Linked DNA regions of Rhodopseudomonas boonkerdii. The protein of the gene in region 2 interacts with the protein of the main gene of each other region in a pairwise test. Links are inferred from orthologs where the notes say so. Each region holds a gene or a part of one and is shown on either strand. Other genes may lie near its edges. The genes, in order: E0H22_RS23180, dnaE, dnaQ and E0H22_RS11325.

Region 1 (3,033 bases), 2.3 Mb from region 2 along the record:
CACACGGTCGATTGCCAGCTGCAGCGCGCCGGCCAGCGGCGTCATCAGCGCATCGCGCTTCTTGATCAGATGCAGCGCCGCGCGCCGAGCCGAGCGCGGGCCGAGTCCGGGCAGCCGCGCAAGCAACTGAATCAAGCGCTCGATTTCAGGTCCGGCAACGGAGGCCATGTCAGTTCGGGGCCTTTAGCCGAGGCCCAGCCCCGGCGGCAGGCCGAGGCCGCCGGTGAGCGACTGCATCTTCTCCTGCATGGCGGCTTCCGCCTTGCGGCGGGCATCGCCGAGCGCGGTGACCAGCAGATCCTCGAGGATCTCGACGTCTTCCGGCTTCACCAGCGACGGGTCGATCTTCACGGCCTTCACTTCGGTCTTCGCCGTCATGCGCACCGAGACGAGACCTCCGCCGGACATGCCCTCGACCTCCACATGGTCGAGCTCTTCCTGCATCGCCTTCATCTTCGACTGCAGCTGCGCCGCCTGCTTCATCATGCCGAGAAAGTCAGCCATGGATCGTCCTTTATCGTTGCGTGCGCATGGTCCCGAAAACCGGTGTCCACTTTTCGGGATCATGCTCTTAATCGTCGTCGCCGGGATCGGCGCCGTCATCGATGATCAGATCGCTGCCGTCGCCATCCGGCACTTCGGGCGCCAGCATGGTGACTTCCATCTTGGCGCCGGGGAATTTCGCCAGCACCGCCTGCACCCGCGGATCGGCCGCGGCGGCGCGATAGCGCTCGTCCTTCAGTTCCTGCTGCTGCTCACGGATCGTCGCCGCGCCCTGCGCATTGGAGACGATCACAGCCCAGCGCCGGCCGGTCCACATTTCCAGCTTGCGCGAGAGGTCGTTGATCAGCGAACGCGCGGCCGTGCGCTCCATCGACAGTTCGAGCCGGCCATCCTCGATGCGCACGAGACGGACGTCGGATTCCAGCGCCGCCTTCACCATCAGATCGCGCTTTTGCCCGGCCAATGCGACCAATTCAGGGAAGGTTGCAATTTTCAGGACAGTCGCCGGCTGCGCCTCCGCCATCCCGACCTGGGGCCGCGGCGACGGCTCGGCACTCCCTCGCTGCATCACCGGACCACGCGGCGCGCTCATGGTCGGCGCGGAGGGCGGCGATGATGCCGAGGGCATCTGCACGGAGGATTGAGCGGACGGCGCATTCAGCATCGGCGCAGCACGGCCGCCGCCATTGCCGATGACCGGCGACGAGCCGCCGCCCTGCTCGATCATGCGGATGGCTTCATCGGGTGTCGGCAGATCGGCGACATAGGCGATGCGCACCAGCACCATCTCGGCTGCGGCAGCAGGACGCGTCGCGCCTTGCACTTCGGTGATGCCCTTGAGCAGCATCTGCCACATCCGCGACAGCACGCGCATCGAGAGTTTCGACGCAAAGTCGCGCGCACGCAGGCGCTCGGTCTCGCCGAAGGCCACGTTGTCGGCCGTCGCAGGCACGATCTTCACGCGGGTGACGAAATTGACGAACTCGGCGAGATCGCTCAGCACTACGACCGGATCCGCGCCGACATCGTACTGCTCGCGGAATTCCTTGAACGCCGCCGCGATATCACCGCGCGCCAGCGAGTCGAACAGGTCGATGACGCGGGTGCGATCGGCGAGGCCGAGCATCTGCCGAACCGCGTCGGCCTTCACGAGACCGGCGGCATGGGCGATCGCCTGATCGAACAGCGACAGTGAATCGCGCACCGAGCCTTCGGCCGCCCGCGCGATAATACCAAGCGCTTCAGGTTCGACCTCGACGCCTTCCTTGCCGGCAATAGTCGACAGGTGCTGCATCAGCACGTCGGCATCGACACGGCGCAGGTCGAAGCGCTGGCAGCGCGACAACACCGTGATCGGCACCTTGCGGATTTCTGTGGTGGCGAAAACGAACTTGGCGTGCTCCGGCGGCTCCTCCAGCGTTTTCAGAAACGCGTTGAAGGCCGCCGTCGACAGCATGTGGACTTCGTCGATGATGTAGACCTTGTAACGCGCAGATGTCGGCGCATAACGCACGCTGTCATTGATCGCGCGAACGTCATCGACGCCGGTATGCGAGGCGGCGTCCATTTCCAGCACGTCGATATGACGGCTTTCCATGATAGCTTTACAATGCACGCCATGACTCGGCATCTGGATGGTCGGCCCCTTCACCGAACCATCGGCCATCTCGTAATTCAGCGCCCGCGCCAGAATGCGCGCCGTGGTCGTCTTACCGACCCCACGGACACCAGTGAGAATCCAGGCCTGCGGGATGCGGCCGGTCTCGAAAGCATTGGACACGGTGCGGACCAGAGCTTCCTGGCCGATCAGGTCGTCGAAATTCCCCGGCCGGTACTTTCGCGCAAGAACTCGGTAAGGCGTTGACGTTGCGGCAGAATTCATCGCAAAGCCGGCTTGGGCGTCGTCATTGGAAGAGGGCATGCCGGCATCGGTCATCAAGAAATCCGCAATCTGTTGTCTCAGGTGCCGGCTTGCGGAACATCGGACCATCAGCCGGGCCAAGATAAAGGCAAAGGGAACCGATGTTCCCGCCGCTGGCGCTGATTGTGCCCGATAGAACGAGGTAGGAGACTGACGAGCGACCCGATCCGGATCTCGTTAGGGCTGCTTCCTTCCGGACCTGACCCGGTTGGCGAGTGGCTCGTCCACCGCCAATCTCCCACTGCCTATTTGGGGCCAAACGGGCCGGAAAGCAAGCGTGACGCACGCCTCCGGTCTGCCACAGGATTTGCCACCGTGTTGCCGCAAGAAATCGTGGCACATCCTCGCAAAAGCAGGCACCACGGAGTTGTCCGCGCGGCCAGTTCCTGCGACGCTGCGCGCCAAAAATCGAGAGTCCGAATGGCCACCACGCCCCCCTTCGAGCTGCACAAACAGCTCCAGCAAGACACCATCGACATCGGCGACCTACCCCTCAGCCGCGTGCTGGTCGTGAAAGACGCGCACTACCCCTGGCTGATGCTGGTGCCGCGCCGGGCCGACATCATCGACATCATCGATCTCGACGAGGTCGCGCAGGCCCAGTTGAT
Region 2 (4,139 bases):
GATGATGTGGATGTTGTTGCGGGCGCCGAAAATATATTCGGCCATCTTCGGATTCCAGCGGTGCGACTGGTGGCCGAAGTGAACGCCAGCTTCGAGGAGCTGACGCATGGTGAATTCAGGTAGTGCCATCGTTGTAGTTCTCCGGTTTGTTCCTCCGGAAGCGTGTGAGCAAAGGGCTGTGCGGACAGATGAATCTGCCAGCAGCCCGGTGCCACCGGACGGCGAAATTGCCATGCTTCCGTGTGAGATGGGCCGGCTTATAGCCGGATTCTGCGGATAAGCAAGGAAATCCGGTTGATTATGAAGGATTCAATCCTTCCGATCCAAAATTGAATCCTTGACCTGCCTTGCCCTACAGGGTCTCGACCATCTCGACGCCCGTCACGGCCTTGATCGCCCCGGCGATCTGCGGCGACACCACGAATCGGCCGTCGAGCTTGAATTCGACCTCGGTCTGGAGATCGAGCCGTAGGACAATCGAGACGTCACCGCCTCCATTGCCCGGACCGATCTGCCGCTGGAGCCGTTTTTCCAACGAATCCAATGCTTTGGTGTCCTTCATCACAATCCGTAGACCCTTCTGCGTCTTTGCTGCGGCCGCGTCGAGCGGTTCCGCATGAATGACGCGGGCACGAACATCCTCTCCCTGGAGTTCCGCACCGAGCTGCAGCAGGACTGCGGCGCCGGGTTCCAGCACGTCCCGGTACTGGGCGAGGCCCTCGGAGAACAGAATCGCCTCGAAATGGCCGGTCGGGTCCGACAGGCCCATGATGCCCATCTTGTTGCCGGTCTTGGTGCGGCGTTCCTGACGCGACACGACGGTTGCGGCGACCTTGCCGGCCGTCGCCCCCGTCTTCACCGCCTTGCAAAAATCAGCCCAGCTTTGCACCCGTAGCCGCTTCAATGCAGTGGCGTAATCGTCGAGCGGATGGCCGGACAGGAAGAAGCCGATGGCATCGTATTCCTTGCGCAGCTTCTCGGCGGCAAGCCAGTTGTCGATCTGCGGCAGCATCACCGTGGGCGCATCGGTGGCGCCGCCGAACATGTCGTTCTGCCCCGAGGTCGCAGCCTCGTTGGCGCGCTGGCAGGCGGCAAGAATGCTGTCCGCGCCGCCATGCACGCGGGCTCGGTGCGGATCGAGCGTATCGAACGCGCCGGCAGCGGCCAGCGTCTCGATGATCCGTTTGTTGACGGCCTTGGGACTGACCCGTGAGGCGAAATCGGCGAGCGAGGTGAACAGCCCGTTCCTGTTGCGCTCCGCGACGATCTGCTCGACAGCAGCGGCGCCAACGCCCTTCAGCGCCGCCAGCGCGTAATAGATCGTGTTCTCGCCTACCTCGAAGACGACGCCGGAACGATTGATGTTGGGCGCCTCGACCTTGATGCCGAGCCGCTGCGCTTCAGCACGGAATTCCGAGAGCTTGTCCGTGTTGCTCATGTCCAGCGTCATGGACGCGGCGATGAACTCCACCGGATAATGCGCCTTCATATAAGCGGTGTGATACGACACCAGCGCATAGGCCGCTGCATGGCTCTTGTTGAAGCCGTAGTCGGCGAACTTCGCGAGCAGATCAAAAATCGTATCGGCCTGCCCTTTCGGTACGCCGTTCTTCACCGAGCCCGCGACAAAAATCTCGCGCTGCTTCTCCATCTCGGCGCGGATCTTCTTGCCCATGGCGCGGCGCAACAGATCGGCGTCGCCGAGCGAATAGCCCGCCATCACCTGCGCGATCTGCATCACCTGTTCCTGATAGATGATGACGCCGAAGGTCTCCTTCAGGATCGGCTCGATGATCGGGTGCAGATATTCCGGCTCCTCGTCGCCATGCTTGCGCGCGCAATAGGTCGGGATGTTCGCCATCGGGCCCGGGCGATACAGCGCGACCAGCGCGATGATGTCCTCGAACCGGTCGGGCCGCATATCCACCAGCGCGCGCCGCATGCCGGCGCTTTCCACCTGGAACACACCGACCACTTCGCCGCGCGCCAGCATTTCGTAACTCGCCGCATCGGTGATCGGCGTCGTGGCGAGATCGACATGGATGTCGCGCTGCTTGAGCAGTTTGCACGCGACATCGAGCACGGTCAGCGTCTTCAGGCCGAGGAAGTCGAACTTCACGAGGCCCGCGGGCTCGACCCACTTCATGTTGAACTGGGTGACCGGCATATCCGATTTCGGATCGCGATACATCGGCACGAGCTCTGACAACGGCCGGTCCCCGATCACGATGCCCGCCGCATGCGTCGAGGCGTGGCGGGTCAGACCTTCCAGCTTCTGCGCGATGTCGAAAGCCTTGGCGACGATCGGGTCTTCGTCCCGCGCCGCCTGCAGTTTGGGCTCGTCCTCGATCGCTTGCTTGAGCGTCACCGGCGCGGCTGGATTTTGCGGGACGAGCTTGGTCAACTTGTCGACCTGCCCGTAGGGCATCTGCAGCACGCGACCGACGTCACGTAGCACACCGCGGGCCTGGAGCGTCCCGAAGGTGATGATCTGCGCGACCTGATCGCGGCCGTAGCGCTCCTGCACATAGGAGATCACCTCGCCGCGGCGGTCCTGGCAGAAGTCGATGTCGAAGTCGGGCATCGACACGCGTTCCGGATTGAGGAAGCGCTCGAACAGCAGGTTGAATTGCAGAGGATCGAGATCGGTGATGGTCAGCACCCAGGCGACCAGCGAGCCTGCGCCCGAACCGCGGCCCGGCCCGACCGGAATGCCCTGCGACTTCGCCCATTTGATGAAGTCCGACACGATCAGGAAGTAGCCGGCATAATTCATGCGGGCGATGACGCTCAGCTCGAAATCGAGCCGCGACCGATAGTCCTCCTCACTGCGTCCCTGCGACAGGCCATGCACCTTGAGCCGACGCTCCAGACCCTCGACGGCCTGCCGGCGCAATTCGTCGGTTTCCTCCTGCGCTGCCGCTTCGGCATTGCTGCCTGCGCCGACGGTGAAGCGCGGCAAGATCGGTTTGCGCGTGCGCGGCCGATAGGCGCAGCGTTCGGCGATCTCGACGGTAGACGCCAGGGCCTCCGGGATGTCGGCGAACAGCACCGCCATTTCGGCGCGTGTCTTGAAGCGATGATCGGGCGTCAGTTGCTCGCGGTCGCTCTCGGCGATGATCCTGCCGCCGGCGATGCACAACAGGGCGTCATGCGCCTCGTGATCTTCGGCGGTTGCGAAATACGGCTCGTTCGCAGCGACCAGCGGCAGGCCTTTGGTGTAAGCGAGGTCGATCAACCCCGCTTCGGCACGGCGTTCCTTCTCGATATTGTGGCGCTGCAATTCGATATAGAGGCGATCGCCGAACAGTCCGGCAAGCTGCTCGCAGCGCTGCGCGGCGAGCGCGGCCTGATCGGCGATCAACGCCTGCGACAACGGACCGTCCGGACCGCCCGTGAGCGCGATCACACACTCGGCCTCGTCCTTCAGCCAGTCGAGCTTGATATGCGGGGTCTGGTGGACCGGCGTTTCGAGGAAAGCGCGCGAATTGAGCCGCATCAGGCTCTGATAGCCACGCTCGCGGGTGGCGAGAAACACCATGCGCGGCTGCACGATGTTGAGCGCGTTGCGGGCGTTCGGGTCCTGATCGCCGAAATCGACGGCGAGCTCGACGCCGACGATCGGCTGGATGCCGGAGCCGGCCAGCTTCTCGGAGAACTCCAGCGCGCCGAACATGTTGTCCATGTCGGTGAGCGCCAGCGCCGGCTGGTGGTCGGCCTTGGCGAGGTCGGCGAGCTTGGCGACCTTGATGGAGCCCTTCAGCAGCGAATAGGCCGAATGAACGTGCAGATGCACGAAGCCGGGTGTGGACACGGCGGGACGCGGGCTCATGGGGTCGGACATGTCGGCACTTCGCAGGAAATATCGGGAAAGGCGGCGGCGCCAAGCATCCGACTCGCCGGGCTATCGTGGCCCCGGCCCGCCCGGCTGTCCATTTGAAACCGGACGACCCCGGGCCGCATCCCCGTTTTCCCGCGCTCCGAACGATCCTGCCGCGCCAGCCTCAGAGCTGGGGGATGACTTGCGCCCAAACGGCGATCATCCCGACGAACAGAACGATCGATGCCAGCGCCGCGGCTTCTTCAACAAAGGTCTTCAGCATGTCAGCCTCCGTGATCCCATCTGGAACATACGGAGA
Region 3 (2,871 bases), 2.5 Mb from region 2 along the record:
GACGGCCAGCGTGGGCGCCTATCAGCTGGAAGGTCTCGGTGTGCACCTGTTCGAATTGATCGAGGGCGATCATTTCACGATCCTCGGTCTACCGCTGCTGCCGCTTCTGAAATTTCTACGCGGTGAGCGGATGATCGGGATTTGAACAAGAACAGCGTTCCGGACGCGATGCGGCACGAAGTGACGCTTCGCAGAACCGGGACAAGGAAAAGAGAGTGGGGAAGTGAATGCGCGTGTTGGGGCTGACCGGCTCTATCGGCATGGGGAAATCGACCACGGCTAAACTGTTCGTGGAGGCTGGCGTGCCTGTCTATGATGCCGATGCCACGGTGCATAAGGTCTATGAAAACGAAGCCGTGCCGCTGATCGAGGCGGCGTTCCCCGGGACCACCGCCAACGGCAAGGTGGATCGCACAAAACTGTCGCCGCTGGTCGTTCACGATGCCGAGGCGATGAAGAAGCTCGAAAGCATCGTTCATCCCCTGCTTGCGAAGCATCACAAGAAGTTCCTCGACGATGCGGAGGCCTCCGGGGCGCCGATCGCTGTGGTCGATGTTCCGTTGCTGTTTGAGACCGGCGGGGACAAGCGCGTCGATGGGATCGTGGTCGTCTCCACCGATGCGAAGACGCAACGCGAACGCATTCTCGCCCGCGAAGGCATGACGGAAGAAAAGCTCGACGCCATTCTCGCGCGGCAGCTGCCCGATGCCGAAAAACGCAAGAGGGCGGACTTCGTCGTGGATACCTCGCATGGTATCGAACCCGTGCGCGCCCGGATCGCTGAAATTCTGGCCGAAGCTGCTAAAATGCCACGACGAAGAATCTAAGATTCTTGCCCTGATTTGCCGAGCCGAGAACATCGATGCGTGAAATCGTGATGGATACTGAAACCACCGGCCTCGATCCGCTCCGCGGCGACAGGCTGGTGGAAATCGGCTGCCTCGAAATCTACAATCGGATGCCGACCGGCCAGACCTTTCACGTCTACTGCAATCCTGAGCGCGACATGCCGCAGGAGGCGTTCAATGTTCACGGTCTGTCGGCGGAGTTTCTCTCCACCAAGCCGCTGTTTCATGAAATCGCCGATGACTTCCTCGCCTTTATTGGCGATTCGCCACTGGTGATTCACAACGGTTCGTTCGATCTCGGTTTCATCAATATGGAACTCGACCGCATCAAGCGTCCGCCCGTACCGCGTGATCGTCTGGTCGATACCCTGCTCCTGGCGCGGCGAAAACATCCAGGCGTGTCGAACCGTCTCGACGATCTCTGCGCCCGCTATTCGATCGACAATTCCCGCCGCACCAAGCACGGGGCACTGCTCGACTCTGAACTGCTGGCTGAGGTCTATATCGATCTTGTCGGTGCGCGGCAGTCGTCGCTGATCCTGGCGGATGAAGCCCCGATCATGGTGCGCAGCGGCGTCAGCGATGCGCCGCGCCGTCAGCGCGAGATCGCATTGGCGCCGCGCGTGACGGAAGACGACCGCATCGCCCATCGCGCCTTTGTGGCAACGCTGGGTGACAAGCAGATCTGGTCGGAATTCTGGGGCGAGCCGGACAAGGCGGCTTCGTAACCCGCGGCCGTAGGGCGGATAAGCGAAGTGCAATCCGCCGGCCGAGTCCAAAGTTGAGACACCGCGGCGGATTATGGCTTCGCCTCATCCGCCCTACGGTACAGTTCAGTTAATTCGCCGGGCCGGCTTCGGCCTGCTGGCGTTCCAGGTTCTGGCGATACAGGCCGACGAAATCGACCGGATCGAGCATCAGCGGCGGAAAACCGCCGTCGCGCACGGCGGTAGCAACGATCTCGCGGGCGAACGGGAACAGCAGGCGCGGGCATTCGATCATGATCAGCGGGTGCAGATTTTCCTGCGGTACGTTGACGATGCGGAACACCCCGGCATAAGCCAGTTCGAATGAGAACAGCACCGAGCCGTTGGCATCGGCCTTACCTTCGATGGACAGTGTCACTTCATATTCGCTGTCCGAGAGATTGTTGGCGCCGACATTGATCTGGATGTTGATGTTTGGCTGCTGTTGCTGGGGAGCCAGCGAGGCTGGAGCATTCGGATTCTCGAAGGAGAGGTCCTTGGTATACTGAGCCAGCACGTTGAGCTGGGGCGGAGCCACCTCGGGAGCGTTGCCGTTGCCATTTGCCATGTCGAAAATCTCCTGAAGCGCCGCCGGGCGGCTTTGCCGATTCGCCGCGAAAAGCCGCGCCAAAGCGGCCCTTCCGTGCGGCGAGTGGCTATCATAGGCCCGCGGTATTCGACAAGGACGGCAGCGTCAGATTGCAGTCCGCCAATGGCCGAGAATTGCCTCAATTCGCCCGCCGATCGGTGCTAACCGGCTGATATGCCGCGGCTTCCATACCCGGCGCCCGTCGGCACGGGAGAAACTTGTCGCCCCGTTCGGCGTTACCGTCATCCCAAGCGGGGCCGCTTTGCCGCAGGCCCCCCGGAGCGCATGCCATTGGCTGGACCGGGTTTCATGTCTAGATGAGATTGTGCCGCCGATGATGTATCCTGTGTCGCGGCACCTTACTTCCCGGGTCCCAAGCCCGGTACCGATCAGAAAGCGACAAGACGTGGACATTTACACCATCATCTTCCTGGCACTGGCGGTCTTCATTTTCCTGCGCCTGCGCAGTGTGCTCGGACAGCGTACCGGGGAAGAGCGTCCGCCCTTCGACCGCGCCGCCCGTGAGGCGATGCCGCAGGAAGGCAATGTGGTGTCCATGCCGAGCAGCCCGATCGACCAGAGCCAGCCGGCTCCGGCCGCTGAGATTTCGCCGGCCGAGCGCTGGAAGGGGATCGCCGAGCCGGGCACACCGCTGGCTGCCGGTCTCGACGCCATGGTCGAGCAGGAT
Region 4 (2,972 bases), 350 kb from region 2 along the record:
GGAATCGCCGAATGTACCCAAAGCCCTCGCCATCGCGCGGAAAACGGGATGGCAGTTCGACATCATGGCAACCTCGTTTTTCCTGTCGCGGCGTGCGCTGAAGCCGGCCGCGCATTCCGGCATGCCGCGCTGGCAGGATCATTTGTTCATCGGTCTCAGCCGCACGGCCAATGACGCCACCGACTACTTCTCGATCCCGACGGGCAGGGTGGTCGAGGTGGGCACCCAGGTGACGATTTAGACTTCCTTGTATCCCGGACGCGGCGCAGCGTGTAACGCTGCTCCGCAGAGCCGGGATCGCCACGAACGCCGGCGTTCGTTAGGGCCCCGGTTCTGCGAAGCAATGCTTGGCATTGCATCGCGCCCGGGGCACGGATGCCCGATTTATTCGTCTCTTTGCGAGCTTGATTTTCGGCCTCCAAAGCGCGAGTTTGGCCCCCGAAAACAGGGGCCGATCCGGCCCCTTCTGATTTGCTCCGGACGCCGGAGTACAGGAGGTTTGTGGTGGCAGGCGAAGTTCAGGATTTGACGCCAGAGGAAGTCGCACAGGGCATCAAGGACGGCAGGTATCTGCTGGTCGATGTGCGCGAGCCGAACGAGGTCGAAGTCGAAGCCTATCCGGATTCCGTGGTGGTGCCGCTCTCGACCTTCGACCCCGCGCAGATTCCCGATCCGGCCGGCAAAGAGGTCGTGTTCGCGTGCCGCTCGGGTAAACGCTCGGTGACTGCCTCGCTCGCGGCGCAGGCTGCGGGTCTCGCTTACGACAAGCACCTTGCCGGTGGCATCATTGGCTGGAAAGCCGCGGGCCTGCCGACGAAAGCCTGATCCTTCGATGAACAAGATTTTCTCGGAGCTGCCCGTCACCGTCTTCGAGGCGATGTCGCAGCTCGCTCGCGACAATAACGCCATCAATCTCGGCCAGGGTTTTCCCGATCATCCCGGTCCCGACGACATCCGTCAGGCCGCAGCAGACGCCACTATTCACGGCTACAACCAGTATCCGTCGATGATGGGTATCCCAGAGCTGCGTCAGGCCATCGCTACGCATTATCAGCACTGGCACAAGCTGGCGCTGGATCCGATGACCGAGGTGATGGTGACGTCGGGTGGCACCGAAGCGCTGACCTCCTCGATCCTGGCCGTGGTGCAGCCGGGCGATGAAGTGGTGGTGTTCCAGCCTGTCTACGACAGCTATCTGCCGATCATCCGGCAGGCTGGCGGCATTCCGCGACTTGTCAGCTTGAAGCCTCCGCACTGGCGGCTAACGGAGGAGGATCTGCGTGCCGTCTTCAATCACAAGACCCGCGCTGTCCTGTTCAATTCGCCGCTCAATCCGGCGGCGGTGGTTTATCCGCGCGAAGATCTCGAACTGCTGGCAAGGTTCTGCCAGGAGTTCGATGCCATTGCGATCTGCGATGAAGTGTGGGAGCACGTCACCTTCGACGGCCACGAGCACATCCCGCTGATCACCATTCCGGGCATGCGCGACCGTACCATCAAGGTCGGTTCGGCCGGCAAAATCTTCTCGCTGACCGGCTGGAAGATCGGCTTCGTCTGTGCCGCCCCGCATCTGCTCCGCGTCTGCGCCAAAGTGCATCAATTCCTGACCTTCACCACGGCGCCGAACCTGCAGGTGGCGGTAGCCTATGGGCTCGGCAAACCGGACGAATACTTCAAGTCGATGCGCGCCGATCTCGCGCGCAGCCGCGATCGTCTGGCGGCAGGCCTCGAGCGGATCGGCTTTCCGGTGATCAGGTCGCAGGGGACATACTTCCTGACGGTCGATCTGTCGCCGCTTGGGCTCAACGAGACCGATGAGGATTTCTGCAAGCGCATCGTCACGCAATACAAGGTGGCGGGCATTCCGGTGTCGGCCTTCTATGAGCAGGACAAGGTGACCTCGGTAGTGCGCTTCTGTTTTGCGAAGAACGACGCGACGCTGGATGCTGCACTGGAACGGCTGTCGGACGCGGTGCATCGACGTTGAAGGAGATGACCATGCGCAAGGCGGGACTGGCATTGGTTGCACTGTTGCTGGCCTCACCCGCAGGGGCGCAGCAGCGCGTGGTCAATTTTTACAACTGGTCGAACTATATGGCGCCGGGAGTCCTGGAGGACTTCACCAAAGAGACCGGCATCAAGGTCGTCTACGACACGTTCGACGCCAATGAGACGCTGGAGACGCGCTTACTCGCCGGCAAGTCCGGTTACGACGTCGTCGTGCCCACGGCCTATTTCCTGCAGCGTCAGATCAAGGCGAAGGTGTTTCAGCCGCTCGACAAGAGCAAGCTGCCGAATCTCGCCAACGCCTGGCCGGAAGTGACAAAACGCCTCGCGATCTATGATGCCGACAATGCGCACGCCGCCAACTACATGTGGGGCACCACGGGGATCGGCTACAACGTCAAGCAGGTTGCCAAAATCCTCGGCCCGGATGCGAAGATCGATAGCTGGGATATCGTCTTCAAGCCGGAAAGCCTCGCAAGATTCAAGGATTGCGGCGTTCACATGCTGGACAGCGCTGATGACATCCTGCCGGCGGCGTTGAATTATCTCGGCCTCGATCCGAACTCGACCAAGCAGCCAGATCTTGAAAAGGCGGCGGATCTGATCGCGAAGATCAGGCCGAGCGTTCGGAAATTTCATTCGTCCGAATATCTGAATGGCCTGGCCACTGGCGAAATCTGCCTCGTGGTGGGGTGGTCCGGCGACATCATCCAGGCCAGAGCGCGGGCTGCCGAGGCCAGGAACGGCGTCGAGATCGGCTATGCGATCCCGAAAGAGGGCGCGCAGATGTTTTTCGACAATTTCGCGATTCCGGCGGACGCGAACAATGTCGCCGAGGCTTACGAGCTGATCAACTATCTCTATCGGCCGGAAGTCGCCGCGAAGAACTCGAATTTCCTCGGCTACGCCAATGGCAATCTGGCGAGCCAGAAGTTGGTGGATGCGAAGATCATCGAAGACAAGAC

Evidence for each region.
Region 1: the proteins of dnaE (region 2) and E0H22_RS23180 interact in binary tests that used the Escherichia coli proteins (3 or more experiments, as listed by UniProt). The link is inferred for Rhodopseudomonas boonkerdii from one-to-one orthologs.
Region 3: the proteins of dnaE (region 2) and dnaQ interact in binary tests that used the Escherichia coli proteins (3 or more experiments, as listed by UniProt). The link is inferred for Rhodopseudomonas boonkerdii from one-to-one orthologs.
Region 4: the proteins of dnaE (region 2) and E0H22_RS11325 interact in binary tests that used the Escherichia coli proteins (3 or more experiments, as listed by UniProt). The link is inferred for Rhodopseudomonas boonkerdii from one-to-one orthologs.

What each region holds. Positions count from the first base shown.
Region 1 is NZ_CP036537.1:5,048,814-5,051,846, forward strand. The notes cover bases 7-2,887. They hold E0H22_RS23180 (DNA polymerase III subunit gamma/tau), read right to left. Parts: upstream 2,441-2,887; coding sequence 572-2,440; downstream 7-571. Other genes in these bases: recR (recombination mediator RecR), read right to left, coding at 7-168; E0H22_RS23175 (YbaB/EbfC family nucleoid-associated protein), read right to left, coding at 184-504; E0H22_RS23190 (HIT domain-containing protein), read left to right, coding at 2,846-2,887. Also shown: more of recR, read right to left, coding at 1-6; more of E0H22_RS23190, read left to right, coding at 2,888-3,033. UniProt on the Escherichia coli protein: Part of the beta sliding clamp loading complex, which hydrolyzes ATP to load the beta clamp onto primed DNA to form the DNA replication pre-initiation complex.
Region 2 is NZ_CP036537.1:2,789,867-2,794,005, reverse strand. What follows is about bases 153-4,139. They hold dnaE (DNA polymerase III subunit alpha), read right to left. Parts: upstream 3,815-4,139; coding sequence 353-3,814; downstream 153-352. Outside these bases: E0H22_RS12960 (30S ribosomal protein S2), read right to left, coding at 1-129. UniProt on the Escherichia coli protein: DNA polymerase III is a complex, multichain enzyme responsible for most of the replicative synthesis in bacteria. This DNA polymerase also exhibits 3' to 5' exonuclease activity. The alpha chain is the DNA polymerase catalytic subunit.
Region 3 is NZ_CP036537.1:294,251-297,121, forward strand. Bases 1-2,719 are described here. They hold dnaQ (DNA polymerase III subunit epsilon), read left to right. Parts: upstream 1-862; coding sequence 863-1,576; downstream 1,577-2,719. Other genes in these bases: E0H22_RS01335 (Maf family protein), read left to right, coding at 1-145; coaE (dephospho-CoA kinase), read left to right, coding at 228-827; secB (protein-export chaperone SecB), read right to left, coding at 1,686-2,162; E0H22_RS01355 (Tim44/TimA family putative adaptor protein), read left to right, coding at 2,590-2,719. Also shown: more of E0H22_RS01355, read left to right, coding at 2,720-2,871. UniProt on the Escherichia coli protein: DNA polymerase III is a complex, multichain enzyme responsible for most of the replicative synthesis in bacteria. The epsilon subunit contain the editing function and is a proofreading 3'-5' exonuclease.
Region 4 is NZ_CP036537.1:2,442,041-2,445,012, forward strand. The notes cover bases 90-2,909. They hold E0H22_RS11325 (aminotransferase), read left to right. Parts: upstream 90-832; coding sequence 833-1,987; downstream 1,988-2,909. Other genes in these bases: E0H22_RS11315 (potassium transporter Kup), read left to right, coding at 90-241; E0H22_RS11320 (rhodanese-like domain-containing protein), read left to right, coding at 505-825; E0H22_RS11330 (polyamine ABC transporter substrate-binding protein), read left to right, coding at 1,999-2,909. Outside these bases: more of E0H22_RS11315, read left to right, coding at 1-89; more of E0H22_RS11330, read left to right, coding at 2,910-2,972. UniProt on the Escherichia coli protein: Shows aminotransferase activity with methionine and histidine as substrates, and to a lesser extent also with phenylalanine.